Regions from separate parts of the Streptacidiphilus albus JL83 genome, predicted to be linked through region 4. Evidence: predicted binding sites of a transcription regulator. Region 4 holds the regulator's gene; each other region holds the start of a gene.

Region 1 (3,646 bases), 2.8 Mb from region 4:
GCGTTTTCACTCGAACGAAGGACCCCGGTCATCAGGGCTGTGCACCGCCAGGGGGGCTCGCGCGGCGGCGTGGACGCCGCCGGTGGCGGTCAGCGGACCGCGCAGCGAACCGGCGGCGAGGGTCGTCGCCGCGACCATCAGCCCGGCCGCGATCGGACCCGGCCTTCGCCGGACCGGCGCGGGCAGTCGGTGCCGGCCGCCACCGGCGCGGATCGGCGGGAAGAGGGCAACGGTGCGCGTGGGCGGAACGGCTGGTCCGCCGCCGACCAGCGGCGTGGCCGGCGGGGCCGGGCGTGGCGCGGGCACCGGGGTCGGCTCGTCCTCGACCCAGTGGTCGCTCCAGGAGTCCGTCCACCGTTCCTCCCGCTCCTGCTGCTGGTCGGGCGGCGCCGCCGCGGTGGGCTCGTCGGCGGCCCAGTCATTGGTCCAGCCGTCGGTCCAGGCCGGAGCAGCCCCGTAGGACGGCCCGACGGGCTCCGCTGCGAGCGGCTCGGCTGCGTACGGCTCCGCCGCGAGCGGCTCCGGGGAGCCTGCGCCGGCTGTGAGCGCCCCTGCCGGGGCGGTCCCGGCCGCCGGGGCTTCCGCGTCCTGTTCCCACTCCGTGGCGGGCAGGGGGCCGGACAGCGGGTCGGAGAGGGCGTCCCGGGCCGGTCCGGGGGTCAGGGTGTGGACGCGGTGCCGCTGGAACGTGCGCGGGGAGGTGTCGATGGTCAGGGTCATGGGGAACCACCGCCTTTGCGAGGCTGTCCGGAGCTGGGTACCCCTCAACCTTGTCGCTCAGCGGTGGCCCAGGGCGGCGCGAAGACCTCTCCTGTGGATAAACCGGGGGGTGTGGATAACTCCGTCACCCGATCGAGCAGCGCGCTCGGCCCCGCACCGCCCGCCCGCCCTGCCCGCCCTCTCCCGCCCTCTCCCGCGCCCGCCCCGGCCCCGCTCACGGCCCGGCCCCGCTCACGGCCCGGCCCCGCTCACAGCCCGGCCCCGCTCACAGCCCCAGCCCGGTCTCCTGCCCGTCCAGGGCCTGCGCGCACACGCACGTGCGGTCCTCGGTCGCGGGCAGCCCGCCGACCGCCTGCAGCAGCACGCCGCGCAGCCGGTCGATGTTCTGCGCGAACACCTCCAGCACCTCCGCGTGGGTCACCCCCTGGCCGCTCTCGGCGCCCGCGTCCAGGTCGGTGACCAGGGCGATCGAGGTGTAGCAGAGGCTCAGTTCGCGGGCCAGGACCGCCTCCGGATGGCCGGTCATCCCCACCACCGACCAGCCCTGGTCGGCGTACCAGCGTGATTCGGCCCGGGTGGAGAAGCGTGGGCCCTCGATCACCACCAGCGTCCCGCCGTCGACCGGCTCCCAGTCCTGGTCCGCTGCGGCCCGCAGCACCGCCGTCCGGCCGCGCGGGCAGTACGGGTCGGCGGCGGAGACGTGCAGCACCGCCGGGGTGCGGCCGTCGAGGCGCTGCTCGCCGTCGTAGTAGGTCTGCACCCGGCCGGTCGTCCGGTCCACGAACTGGTCGGGCACCAGCAGCGTCCCGGGGCCGTAGGCGGCCCGCAGGCCGCCGGTGGCGCAGGGGGCCAGTACCTGGCGGACGCCCAGCGAGCGCAGCGCCCACAGGTTGGCGCGGTAGTTGATCCGGTGCGGCGGAACCCCGTGGCCGCGGCCGTGCCGCGGCAGGAAGGCGACCCTGCGTCCGCCGGTCTCGCCGACGAAGAGAGAGTCGCTGGGGCGTCCGTAGGGAGTGTCGACGATCACCTCGGTGAGGTCGTCGACCAGTGCGTACAGTCCGGTGCCGCCGATGACGCCGACCTCGGCGCCGGCGGTGCTGCTCGGGTTCGCCATGCGCAGCAGCATAGGCGGGCCCGGGCATGCCGAAGCCCCGCGGTCCCCTACCGGGAAGAGACAGCGCAGGGCTCGGCCGGAAGACTCCGGGTCAGGCAGCCGGGGAGGAGCTGCCCCCCGAGGACGAACCGCCCGAGGAGGACGTCGAGGCGGACGACGACGTCGAGGAGGCGCCCGAGGTGGTCGAGGGCGTGCTCGACGAGCTGGACGACGACGAGGAGTCGCCGGAGGACGACGTCGACTTCGACGCCCCCACCGTGCTGCTCGACGAGGAGCGGCTGTCGGTGCGGTAGAAGCCGCTGCCCTTGAAGACCACGCCCACGGCGGAGTAGATCTTCCGCAGTCGGCCGCTGCAGTCGGGGCAGACGGTCAGGGCGTCGTCCGTGAACTTCTGGACTGCCTCAAGACCGTTGCCGCACTCGGTGCACTGGTACTGGTACGTCGGCACTTGTATTCCTCCTGGCACTCTCGCCTGATGAGTGCTAACGACGGTCAATGATGCGGTATTCCCCGGAGATAGTCCACTGTGACCGGTGTGAGCTGCGGCTCCGTATACTCCGGGCGGTCGGCGGCAGCCGTCCGGAGGGCCGGGCGGTGACCTCGGGCGAGGTAGGAGACGGCTCCGAGAAGGGGCAGAAGCCGGGTACCAGTCCGCAGCGGTTCCGCTTCAGGTGTTAGCGTCGGCCCCGCCGCGTTAGCGTCGGCCCCGCCGCACTGCAGGGCGGCGGACGAGCCCCTGCCTCACAAGGACCCTGATGCCCCGCACCAAGAAGTTCCGCCGGTTCCGACTGCTGGTGATCCTGCTGGTGGTACTGCTGGTGGCGGGAGCCGCAGGCGGAGGCTGGTACGGCCTGCGCGAGGTCCGCGCCTCCTATCCGCAGACGACCGGCACGATCGAACTCCAGGGCCTGTCCGGCCCGGTGACGGTGCTCCGGGACGCCAACGGCATCCCGCAGATCTATGCCTCCTCCTCGGCCGACCTCTTCATGGCGCAGGGCTACGTCCAGGCCCAGGACCGGTTCTGGCAGATGGACGTCGACCGGCACATCACCTCGGGGACGCTGGCGTCGATGTTCGGCGCGGGCAAGAACAACGCCAACGTCCAGTCCGACGCCTTCATCCAGACCATGAACTGGCAGGGGGTGGCGCAGCAGGAGTACGACACCACCGTCGACGCCGCCACCAAGCAGTACCTCCAGGCGTACGCCGACGGGGTCAACGCCTGGCTGAAGCAGCACCCGGGCGGGGCGGGGGCCTCCGTCGAGTACGCGATGCTGGGGCTCTCCCACGGCGGCTACCGGCCGGCGCCGTGGACCCCGGTCGACTCGCTGTCCTGGCTGAAGGCGATGGCCTGGGACCTGAGCGGCAACATGCAGCAGGAGATCGACCGCTCGCTGCTGGCGCAGAACCTGAGCAGCACTCAGATCTCCCAGCTGTACCCGGAGTATCCCTACGGCACCAGTGCGACGATCGCGAACACCGGCACGGTCACCGACCCCGGGACCAAGAACGCGACCTATGTCCCCGGCAGCGGGGACGGCTCCTCGGGAACGACCCCCACCACCGCGACGACCACCTCGGACCGGTCCAAGGGCAAGGGCGCCGGTGGGAAGACGTCGAAGACCAGCGGCGCCGGCACGGCGGCCGAGGGCGGCACCGCCGTCCAGGGCCTCACCGGCGCGGCGACCCAGCTCGCGGCGAACATCGACAGCGTCCCGGCGCTGCTCGGCCTGCCGGGGCAGGGCATCGGCTCCAACTCCTGGGTGGTCTCCGGCAAGTACACGACCACGGGGCTGCCGCTGCTGGCCGACG
Region 2 (3,646 bases), 1.6 Mb from region 4:
CGCCGGTGGCAGCGTTCAGGCCGTGGCCGGCCGGAAGGTTGCGCACCTTCTCCACCACGACGCCGCCCTCAAGGCCGGCGTTGAAGGCGATCTGCTTGATCGGGGCCTCAAGGGCGACCTTGACGATGTTGGCGCCGGTGGCCTCGTCGCCCTCCAGCTCCAGCTTGTCGAAGATCACGCCGGCCTGCAGCAGCGCAACGCCACCACCCGCGACGATGCCCTCCTCGACGGCGGCCTTCGCGTTGCGGACGGCGTCCTCGATGCGGTGCTTGCGCTCCTTGAGCTCGACCTCGGTCGCGGCGCCGGCCTTGATGACGGCCACGCCGCCCGCGAGCTTCGCCAGGCGCTCCTGGAGCTTCTCGCGGTCGTAGTCCGAGTCGCTGTTCTCGATCTCGGCACGGATCTGGTTGACCCGGCCGGCGACCTGGTCGCTCTCGCCGGCGCCGTCGACGATGGTGGTCTCGTCCTTGGTGATGACGACCTTGCGGGCGCGGCCCAGCAGGTCGAGACCGGCGTTCTCCAGCTTGAGGCCGACCTCCTCGGAGATGACCGTGCCACCGGTGAGGATGGCGATGTCACCGAGCATGGCCTTGCGGCGGTCGCCGAAGCCCGGGGCCTTGACGGCGACGGACTTGAAGGTGCCGCGGATCTTGTTGACCACCAGGGTCGACAGGGCCTCGCCCTCGACGTCCTCGGCGATGATCAGCAGCGGCTTGCCGGACTGCATGACCTTCTCCAGGATCGGGAGCAGGTCCTTGACCCCGCCGATCTTGGAGTTGGCGATCAGGATGTACGGGTCGTCGAAGGACGTCTCCATACGCTCCAGGTCGGTGGCGAAGTAGGCCGAGATGAAGCCCTTGTCGAAGCGCATGCCCTCGGTGAGCTCAAGCTCCAGACCGAAGGTCTGCGACTCCTCGACGGTGATGACGCCTTCCTTGCCGACCTTGTCCATCGCCTCGGCGATGAGCTCGCCGATCTGCGGGTCAGCGGCGGAGATGGAGGCGGTGGAGGCGATCTGCTCCTTGGTCTCCACGTCCTTCGCCAGCTCCAGGAGCTGCGCCGAGACGGCGGCGACGGCCTTCTCGATGCCGCGCTTCAGCGCCATCGGGTTGGCGCCGGCGGCGACGTTGCGCAGGCCCTCGCGCACGAGCGCCTGGGCCAGCACGGTGGCGGTGGTGGTGCCGTCGCCAGCGACGTCGTCCGTCTTCTTGGCGACCTCCTTGACGAGCTCGGCACCGATCTTCTCGTACGGGTCCTCGAGCTCGATCTCCTTGGCGATGGAGACACCGTCGTTGGTGATCGTGGGGGCGCCCCACTTCTTCTCCAGGACGACGTTGCGGCCCTTGGGGCCGAGCGTGACCTTGACAGCGTCGGCGAGCTGGTTCATCCCGCGCTCAAGGCCGCGACGAGCTTCCTCGTTAAACGCAATGATCTTGGCCATGGAAGTGGTCCTCCCGGACAGGGTGGCTGCGTGTGGACCGCGCTGGCGCCCGCGACGGACGGACCCGGCCGGCGACGGTCACTTCCCGTCGCGCCCGGGGCCTCACCTACCCGGCCCGTTGTCACTCTCTACCTCAGAGTGCTAACGCCAATGATTAGCACTCGACCCCCTTGAGTGCAAGCGGCTCGGGGGGTGGCGCTGCGGGAGCGGGGCGGGAGCGGACGGCCAAAGCCGCCAGGCCCGCACCCCCGAAGGGTGCGGGCCTGGCGGAAGACCTGCGTCACTGCTTCGTTCGGAACGAGGCTCGGCCGGTCATGTCTAGTCAGCGATCACCCGACCAGGTCACACCACGCGGACCATGTCCGCCTGCGGACCCTTCTGACCCTGCGAGATCTCGAACTCGACTCGCTGGCCCTCTTCGAGCGACCGGTACCCGTCCATCTGGATCGCGCTGTAGTGGACGAACACGTCCGCACCACCGTCGACCGCGATGAAGCCGTACCCCTTCTCCGCGTTGAACCACTTGACGGTGCCCTGAGCCATTCCAAACTCCCCTATTACTGGCCCTTTCACGGTCCGCACTCCGCGGTCCGGGCCGGGCTACTGCGCGCTGCGCAACGCTCCGACCGACGCTGAATGTATCCACTCCGATGCCCTCTGCAACAGGGCATAAGGCGGTTAATTCTTGGAGGGTGTTATCGGACAGGTGCCGGCGAACGCCAACAAACCCGCGCAATACGGTCCGGACATAGCGGACCAGCAGGACAAAAAGAACTGTAAATTCTGACGCCGGGCCGCAGTCCGGCCGGGACTGCCGGGCCGGGGCGGGCAGGAGCGGCACGGGGGACCCGGGCGGCGGAAGCCGGGGACCCGGTGGGCGCGGCGCGGTTCGAACGTGGTGCCGGCGGTACAGGACCGGACAGCGGCCCGAAAGCGGCGTACGGAAAGCGACGGCCGAAAAGCAACGCTGCCCGAGCGGCCCTCGGCCACTCTACCGCTGTCGCGGAGCACCCGACGCCGCGCGGTGCTCCAGCACGCTCCGTATCGGAAAGAGGATCGGAACCTTCCGGTCCTATTGTGTGCGCCCTTTGCCGGCGCCCCGGAACAGCGGAACCGGGTCCCTGGGAATTCAGGGGACCCGGTTCCGGAATTACCTGCAGTTGCCGCCGGTGATCAGCAGCCGCCGGCCACGGCGGGAATGATCGACACATTCGCGCCGTCCGCGGTGGCCGTCTCCAGGCCGTCCGCGAACCGAACGTCGTCGTCGTTCACGTACACATTGACGAAACGGCGCAGCTTGCCGGTGTCGTCCAGGATCCGGCCGCCGATACCGGCGTGGTTGGCCTCCAGGTCGGCGATGACCGCGGCCAGGGTCGCGCCCTCGGCCTTCACCTCGGCCGCGCCGCCGGTGTAGGTGCGCAGGATGGTCGGAATGCGGACGGAAACGCTCATGCTCTAGCTCCTGACCTGACTTCGTTCGGAGACGGCTGCGGGCGCCGCGCTCCCTGATCGGTTCCCCCGCTACGCTCGGTCACCCGAGTCCGGCCTCGCGGAACGAGTCCAGGGTGGGGCGGATGGTGGCGGACAGGCCGGTGGTGGCCTCCACCGCGTCCAGCGTCTTCAGGCCGTCGCCGGTGTTCAGCACGACGGTCTCGGCGGCCGGGTCGAGCAGGCCGTTCTCGATGAGCTTGCGCAGCACGCCGACGGTCACGCCGCCCGCGGTCTCCGCGAAGATGCCCTCGGTCCGCGCCAGCAGCTTGATGGCGTCCACGATCTGCGCGTCGTCGACGTCCTCGACCGCGCCGCCGGTGCGGCGGCAGATGTCCAGGACGTAGGGGCCGTCGGCGGGGTTGCCGATGGCGAGGGACTTGGCGATGGTGTCCGGCTTCTGCGGGCGGATCACGTCGCGGCCGGCCTTGAAGGCGACCGACACCGGGGAGCAGCCCTCGGCCTGGGCGCCGAAGATCTTGTAGGGCTTGTCCTCGACCAGGCCGAGGGCGATGAGCTCCTTCAGCCCCTTGTCGATCTTGGTGAGCTGGGAGCCCGAGGCGATCGGGATCACCAGCTGGTCCGGCAGCCGCCAGCCGAGCTGCTCGCAGATCTCGTAGGCCAGCGTCTTCGAGCCCTCGCCGTAGTAGGGGCGGAGGTTGACGTTGACGAAGCCCCAGCCCTCGCCGGCCGGGTCGCCGATCAGCTCCGAGCAGA
Region 3 (3,646 bases), 3.0 Mb from region 4:
GCTGCCGCTGCTGCTGGACGTCGAGGCGCTCGGCCCGCACCAGCGGAAGCACGCGGAGCGCCGGGTGCGCTGACCGGCCGGGCCGCCCCGCGCCGGCGGCGTCCGGACCCGCGGCACGCCGGAGGCCCGGCCCCGCAGCGTGACGCTGGCGGGACCGGGCCTCCGGACTACTGACCGTACGGTGCGTCAGTGGGAGTGGCCGTGGCCACCGTGGGAGTGACCCGCGGAGGGCTCCTCCTCGGCCGGCTTCTCGACGACCAGGGTCTCCGTGGTGAGCAGCAGCGACGCGATGGACGCGGCGTTCTGCAGCGCGGAGCGGGTGACCTTGACCGGGTCGATGACGCCGGCCTTGATCAGGTCGCCGTACTCGCCGGTCGCGGCGTTGTAGCCCTGGCCCTCTTCGAGCTCCGCCACCTTGGTGGTGATGACGTAGCCCTCAAGGCCCGCGTTCTGGGCGATCCAGCGCAGCGGCTCGACCAGCGCGCGGCGGACGACCGCGACACCGACGGCCTCGTCGCCGGACAGGCCGAGGCCGCCGTCGAGCACCTTCTGGGCGTGGACGAGGGAGGCGCCGCCACCGGCGACGATGCCCTCCTCGACCGCCGCGCGGGTCGCCGAGATGGCGTCCTCAAGACGGTGCTTCTTCTCCTTGAGCTCGACCTCGGTGGCAGCGCCGACCTTGATCACGCAGACCCCGCCGGCCAGCTTGGCCAGGCGCTCCTGCAGCTTCTCGCGGTCCCAGTCCGAGTCGGTGTTCTCGATCTCGGCCTTGATCTGCGCGACGCGGCCCGCGACCTCGGACGCCTCACCGGCGCCGTCGACGACGGTGGTGTTGTCCTTGGAGACGGTGACGCGGCGGGCGGAGCCGAGCGACTCCAGACCGGCCTGGTCGAGCTTGAGGCCGACCTCCTCGGCGATGACGGTGGCACCGGTGAGGGTGGCCAGGTCGCCGAGCATGGCCTTGCGGCGGTCGCCGAAGCCGGGGGCCTTCACCGCGACGGCGTTGAAGGTGCCGCGGATCTTGTTCACCACGAGGGTGGACAGCGCCTCGCCGTCGACGTCCTCGGCGATGATCAGCAGCGGCTTGCTGGAGCCGCCCTGGAGGATCTTCTCCAGCAGCGGGAGCAGGTCCTGGATCGAGGAGATCTTGCCCTGGTGGATGAGGATGTACGGGTCCTCCAGGACCGCCTCCATCCGCTCCTGGTCGGTGACCATGTAGGGCGACAGGTAACCCTTGTCGAACTGCATGCCCTCGGTGAACTCGAGCTCCAGGCCGAAGGTGTTCGACTCCTCGACGGTGATGACACCGTCCTTGCCGACCTTGTCCATCGCCTCGGCGATCAGCTCGCCGACCTCGGTGTCCTGGGCGGACAGCGCGGCCACGGCGGCGATGTCCTCCTTGCCGTCGATCTCGCGGGCGACCGAGAGCAGGTGGTCGGACACGGCCTTGACGGCGGCGTCGATGCCCTTCTTCAGCCCGGAGGGGCCGGCGCCGGCGGCGACGTTGCGCAGACCCTCGTTGACGAGCGCCTGGGCCAGGACGGTCGCGGTGGTGGTGCCGTCACCCGCGATGTCGTTGGTCTTGGTGGCGACCTCCTTGACGAGCTGCGCGCCAAGGTTCTCGTACGGGTCGTCGAGCTCGACCTCACGGGCGATGGTGACACCGTCGTTGGTGATGGTCGGAGCGCCGAACTTCTTGTCGATGACGACGTTGCGGCCCTTGGGGCCGATCGTCACCTTCACGGTGTCGGCCAGCTTGTTGACGCCACGCTCGAGCGAGCGGCGGGCGTCCTCGTCGAACTTCAGGATCTTCGCCATGCTTAGGGTTTCCCTCTCAAACAACCATGCCCGGGCACCCGGTCTCACTCAGTGATGACTGGGGCCCGGGCGGGTCACGACTCTGCGGTCAGCGTCGCAGCTGCAGACAGCTGGGTCCTACTTCTCGACGATCGCGAGGACGTCGCGAGCCGAGAGGACGAGGTACTCCTCGCCGTTGTACTTGACCTCGGTGCCGCCGTACTTGCTGTAGAGCACGATGTCGCCGACGGCGACGTCGAGCGGCAGGCGCTGGCCGTCCTCGAAGCGACCCGGGCCCACGGCCAGGACAACGCCCTCCTGGGGCTTCTCCTTGGCGGTGTCCGGAATGACCAGGCCAGAGGCCGTGGTCTTCTCGGCTTCGAGCGGCTGGACCACAATGCGGTCCTCGAGCGGCTTGATGGCAACCTTGGAGCTGGTGGTCGTCACGTTCCGACCTCCCCCTTCGGAGATCACGGGGTGATTCATGTCTTGGGTCGCGAAGATTGGTATGGCGCAGCCGTCGTCGCGGTGCCGGAAACGCCTCTTCGCGGGTTAGCGCTCTCCAGTGGAGAGTGCCAACGACGACACTAGGCCGCGCTTAGCACTCAGTCAACCAGAGTGCCAACGAGTCGCTTACGCGATGATGAACGGTGTGGAGATCGAATCGTTCCGGGCCCTGCTGACCGACGAGGGCCAGGCGCTGCTGGCCGAGCTGCGCGACCATGCGCCCGGGGAGGAGCTGGCGGTGGCGACCAGGCTGCGCCGCGACCACCCGGCCGAGCTGGTGTCCGCCGCGATCGCGCAGGCGCGGCTGCGGCAGCGGGCGGTGGCCAAGTTCGGCGCGGCCGACGCGGCGCGGATGTACTTCACCCCAGACGGGGTCGAGCAGGCGACCCGCACCAGCGTCGCCGAGTGGCGGGCACGGCGCTTCGCCGCGCTCGGCGTGCGGCGGCTGGCGGACCTCTGCTCCGGCGTCGGCGGCGACGCCATCGCCCTGGCCAGGGCCGGGATCTCGGTCCTCGCTGTCGACCGCTCCCCGCTGACCTGCGCCGTCGCCGAGGCCAACGCCGCGGCACTGGGCCTGGACGGGCTGATCGAGCAGCGCTGCGCGGACGTCGCCGAGATCGACCCGGCCGGCTTCGACGCGGTCTTCGTGGACCCGGCCCGGCGGGGCGGCCGGGGCCGGATCTTCGACCCCGAGGCCTACTCGCCGCCGCTCAGCTGGGCCGTCGGCGCGGCCCGGCAGAGCGCGTACGCGGCGTTGAAGGTGGCGCCCGGGATTCCGCACGAGGCCGTGCCGGAGGGCGCGGAGGCCGAGTGGGTCTCCGACGGCGGCGACGTCAAGGAGGCCGTGCTCTGGTTCGGCACCGGGGCAGAACAACCCCATCGAGCGACCCTGCTGCCCGGCGGTGACAGCCTCACCGGCGGCCGGCTCCCCGACCCCGAGCCGGGACCGGTCCGCCGCTACCTCTACGAACCGGACGGCGCGGTGATCCGCGCCCACCTGGTCGCCGAGGTCGCCGAACAGCTCGACGCCACGCTGATCGACCCCAGCATCGCCTACCTCACCACCGACACCCTGCGCCCCAGCGCGTACGCCACGGCGTACGAGATCACCGACACCCTCCCCTTCGGCCTGAAGAAGCTCAAGGCCCTGCTCCGCGAGCGCGGCGTGGGCACCGTCGTGATCAAGAAGCGCGGCTCGGCGATCGAACCCGAGGAGCTCCGCCGCAAACTCAAACCCGAAGGAGTGAACTCCTGCACGGTGATCCTCACCCGGGTGGCGGGCGCCCCGATGATGCTGCTGGGGCAGCCCGCCCGGGCGTAGCCTGGCAGGAGCATCCCAGGG
Region 4 (3,646 bases):
ACGAACACGGGGGCGGTCACATGGTCTCCAAGCGGGGAGAGCCCGAGGGGGCGGGCCGTCAGCGGCCCGCCCCCTCGGTGGTCGGTTCTGTGCGGACGGGCTCAGCGCCCGTTGAACGCGTCCTTCAGCCGGGAGAAGAGTCCCTGCTGGCCGGGGGCGAAGGTGCCCGAGGGGCGCTCCTCGCCGCGCAGCTTGGCGAGCCGGCGGAGCAGGTCCTCCTGCTCGGCGTCGAGCTTGCTCGGGGTCTGCACCTCGACATGCACTATCAGGTCGCCCCGGCCGCCGCCGCGCAGGTGGGTGATGCCCCGCCCGTGCAGCGGGATCGACTGGCCGGACTGGGTGCCGGGACGGACGTCGATCTCGACGCCGCCGTCCAGGGTCTCCAGCGGGACCTTGGTGCCCAGCGAGGCCGCCGTCATCGGCAGGGTGACCGTGCAGTGCAGGTCGTCCCCGCGCCGTTGGAAGGTCGAGTGGGCGTTCTCGCTGATCTCGACGTAGAGGTCGCCGGCCGGGCCGCCGCCGGGGCCGACCTCGCCCTCGCCGGCCAGCTGGATCCGGGTGCCGTTGTCGACACCGGCCGGGATCTTCACGGTCAGGGTGCGCCGGGCGCGGACCCGGCCGTCGCCGGCGCACTCGGGGCAGGGGGTCGGCACGACCGTGCCGAAGCCCTGGCACTGCGGGCACGGGCGCGAGGTCATGACCTGGCCCAGGAAGGACCGGGTGACCTGCGACACCTCGCCGCGACCGCGACACATGTCACAGGTCTGGGCGGAGGTACCGGGGGCCGCGCCCTCGCCGTTGCAGGTGGTGCAGACGACGGCGGTGTCCACCTGGATGTCCTTGGTGGTGCCGAACGCCGCCTCTTCGAGGTCGATGTCGATCCGGATCATCGCGTCCTGGCCGCGCCGGGTGCGCGAGCGCGGGCCGCGCTGGCCGCCGGCCGCGCCGCCGAAGAAGGCGTCCATGATGTCGCTGAAGCCGAAGCCGGCCCCGGCGCCGAAGCCGCCGGGCCCGCACCGCCGCCGTTGGCGGAGAGCGGGTCACCGCCCAGGTCGTAGATCTGCCGCTTGTTGGGGTCCGAGAGGACCTCGTAGGCGGCGTTGATCTCCTTGAACCGCTCCTGGGTCTTCGGGTCCGGGTTGACATCCGGATGGAGTTCTCTCGCCAGACGGCGGAACGCCTTCTTGATCTCGTCCTGACCCGCGTCACGCCGGACGCCGAGTACCGCGTAGTAGTCCGTGGCCACCAAAATGCTCCGCTTGTTTCCGTTCGCGCCGACGATCCAGTATCCAGCTCAGGCAAGGACGCTAGGACGCCGCCAGGATCTGGCCGACGTACCGCGCCACTGCCCGGACGGCGCCCATGGTGCCCGGGTAGTCCATCCGCGTCGGCCCGACCACGCCCAGTTTGGCGACGGTCTCGTCGCCCGAACCGTAGCCCACCGACACGACCGACGTGGAATTCAGCCCCTCGTAGGCGTTCTCCCGGCCGATCCGCACCATCATGCCCGCGTCCGCGGTCTCTCCGAGCAACTTCAGCAGGACCACCTGCTCCTCCAGGGCCTCCAGCACGGGGGCGATGGTGAGCGGGAAGTCGTGCGGGAAGCGGGTGAGGTTGGCCGAACCGCCGATGACGATCCGCTCCTCGGTCTGCTCCGCCAGCGCCTCGAAGAGGGTCGACAGCACGGCCGTGACCACGCCCCGGTCCTCGTGCTCGAAGCCCTCGGGGAGGTCCTGCAGCAGGGTCGGCACCTCGGCGAAGCGCTGGCCCCCGGCACTGCTGTTCAACCGCGCCCGCAGGTCCGCGAGCAGCGTCTCGCCGACCGCCGAGGGGCAGTCGATCAGCCGCTGCTCGACCCGGCCGGTGTCGGTGATCAGCACCAGCATCACCCGGGTCGGGGTGAGCGAGACCAGTTCGACGTGGCGCACGGCCGAACGCGAGAGCGAGGGGTACTGGACCACCGCGACCTGCCGGGTCAGCTGCGCCAGCAGCCGCACCGTCCGGGCCACCACGTCGTCCAGGTCCAGCGCGTGGTCCAGGAAGTTGCCGATGGCTCGGCGCTCCGCCCCGGACAGTGGCTTGACCTCGGTCAACCGGTCGACGAAGAGCCGGTAGCCCTTGTCGGTCGGCACCCGTCCGGCGCTGGTGTGCGGCTGGTGGATGTAGCCCTCGTCCTCCAGTGCGGCCATGTCGTTACGCACGGTGGCCGGGGACACGCCGAGATTGTGCCGTTCGACCAGGGCCTTCGAGCCCACCGGCTCCTCGGTCCCGACATAGTCCTGGACGATGGCACGCAGCACCGCGAGCTTGCGGTCGTCGAGCTTGCGCTCCTCAAGCACGGGGCACGCACCTCCTGCGGTCGGTCGGTTCTGGCACTCTGGGGAAAGGAGTGCCAATACCCGTCCGGCCAGTGTAAGGCGGAAGGGTGCGCCACCGGAACGGCCGGGCCGCCCCGGACGTACTTGTGGGTAAGCCCGACAGGGCAGAATTGCATGGAGAAGGCACACTTTGAGGAGAGAGTCATGGCCAGGACACGCTTTGCCCCCGACCGGGGCTTGACCAACCGCATGGTCCTGACGATGTTCCTGATCGGGCTGCTGTACGTGGTCTTCGTCGGCGCGCTGATCGTGCTGCTCAAGGGCGCCTGGCCGATCGTGGTCGTGGTCGCCGCCGGGCTGTTCATCGCCCAGTTCTGGTTCAGCGACAAGATCGCCGCCTTCAGCATGGGCGCCCGCGAGGTCACCCCGCAGGAGTTCCCGGAGCTGCACGGCGCCGTGGACCGGCTCTGCGCGCTGGCCGACATGCAGAAGCCGCGGGTGGCCGTCGCTCAGAGTGACGTACCGAACGCCTTTGCGACCGGCCGCAACGAGAAGAACGCCGTGGTCTGCGTCACCACCGGGCTGCTCCGCCGGCTGGAGCCGGAGGAGCTGGAGGGCGTGCTCGCCCACGAGCTCTCCCACGTCGCCCACAAGGACGTGATGGTGATGACCATCGCCGGCTTCCTGGGCGTGCTGGCCGGTGTGATCACCAGGGTGGGCGTCCAGTTCGGGATGTTCGGCGGCTTCGACCGCCGCGACAACCGGGACGACAACAGCGGGATGATCATGCTCGCGGTGATCGCGGTCAGCGCGGTCGCCTACGCCATCAGCTTCCTGCTGACCCGGATGCTCTCCCGCTACCGCGAGCTGTCCGCCGACCGCTCGGCCGCCGAGCTGACCGGCCGCCCCTCGGCGCTGGCCTCGGCGCTGACCAAGGTCACCGGGCAGATGGCCGCCATCCCCACCCAGGACCTGCGCCGCGCGCAGCCGTTCAACGCCTTCTACTTCGCCCCGGCGCTGAAGCCGAGCGAGGCGATCAGCAACGCGTTCTCGACCCACCCCTCGCTGGAGAAGCGGCTGGAGCAGCTCGGCAAGATCTCCGCCGAGCTCGGCCGCCAGTAGCCCCTTCGGGGCCCGCACCGCCTCCTGCCCGCCCTGCCTACCGAGGAGCTGACCCCCATGGGCTTCCTGGACGCCCTGCTCGGCCGCACCAAGCCCGTCAAGCCCGACCTGGACCAGCTCTTCGGCCTGCCCTCGGCGGCGATCACGCTGGAGGCCGCCGCCGGGTTCAAGCCCACCGGCGTCGGCTCGGTCTGCTTCGCCGCAGC

Evidence for each region. The regulator HrcA, encoded in region 4, represses chaperone genes, less so after heat shock. The targets are predictions, from matches to a motif close to TTNGCACTCNGNNNNNCNGAGTGCNAA.
Region 1: BS75_RS46875 (FmdB family zinc ribbon protein) is a predicted target of HrcA. The motif match lies at 2,294-2,320, and genes of this name have one in related genera.
Region 2: groL (chaperonin GroEL) is a predicted target of HrcA. The motif match lies at 1,596-1,622, and genes of this name have one in related genera.
Region 3: groL (chaperonin GroEL) is a predicted target of HrcA. The motif match lies at 1,850-1,876, and genes of this name have one in related genera.

The regions. Positions count from the first base shown of each region.
Region 1 covers NZ_JQML01000001.1:5,466,567-5,470,212, forward strand. Annotated here, with positions in the region: gene BS75_RS44715 (hypothetical protein) at 7-720, opposite strand; gene BS75_RS23915 (S-methyl-5'-thioadenosine phosphorylase) at 986-1,834, opposite strand; gene BS75_RS46875 (FmdB family zinc ribbon protein) at 1,926-2,282, opposite strand; gene BS75_RS23925 (penicillin acylase family protein) at 2,590-3,646, shown strand, end outside.
Region 2 covers NZ_JQML01000001.1:4,228,395-4,232,040, forward strand. Annotated here, with positions in the region: gene groL (chaperonin GroEL) at 1-1,441, opposite strand, end outside; gene BS75_RS18165 (cold-shock protein) at 1,784-1,984, opposite strand; gene BS75_RS18170 (MoaD/ThiS family protein) at 2,615-2,893, opposite strand; gene thrC (threonine synthase) at 2,973-3,646, opposite strand, start outside.
Region 3 covers NZ_JQML01000001.1:5,691,076-5,694,721, reverse strand. Annotated here, with positions in the region: gene BS75_RS24990 (MOSC domain-containing protein) at 1-73, shown strand, start outside; gene groL (chaperonin GroEL) at 187-1,818, opposite strand; gene groES (co-chaperone GroES) at 1,936-2,244, opposite strand; gene BS75_RS24975 (THUMP-like domain-containing protein) at 2,450-3,625, shown strand.
Region 4 covers NZ_JQML01000001.1:2,663,188-2,666,833, forward strand. Annotated here, with positions in the region: gene BS75_RS11550 (16S rRNA (uracil(1498)-N(3))-methyltransferase) at 1-20, opposite strand, end outside; partial or broken gene dnaJ (molecular chaperone DnaJ) at 102-1,246, opposite strand; gene hrcA (heat-inducible transcriptional repressor HrcA) at 1,308-2,339, opposite strand; gene htpX (zinc metalloprotease HtpX) at 2,523-3,440, shown strand; gene pspAB (PspA-associated protein PspAB) at 3,498-3,646, shown strand, end outside.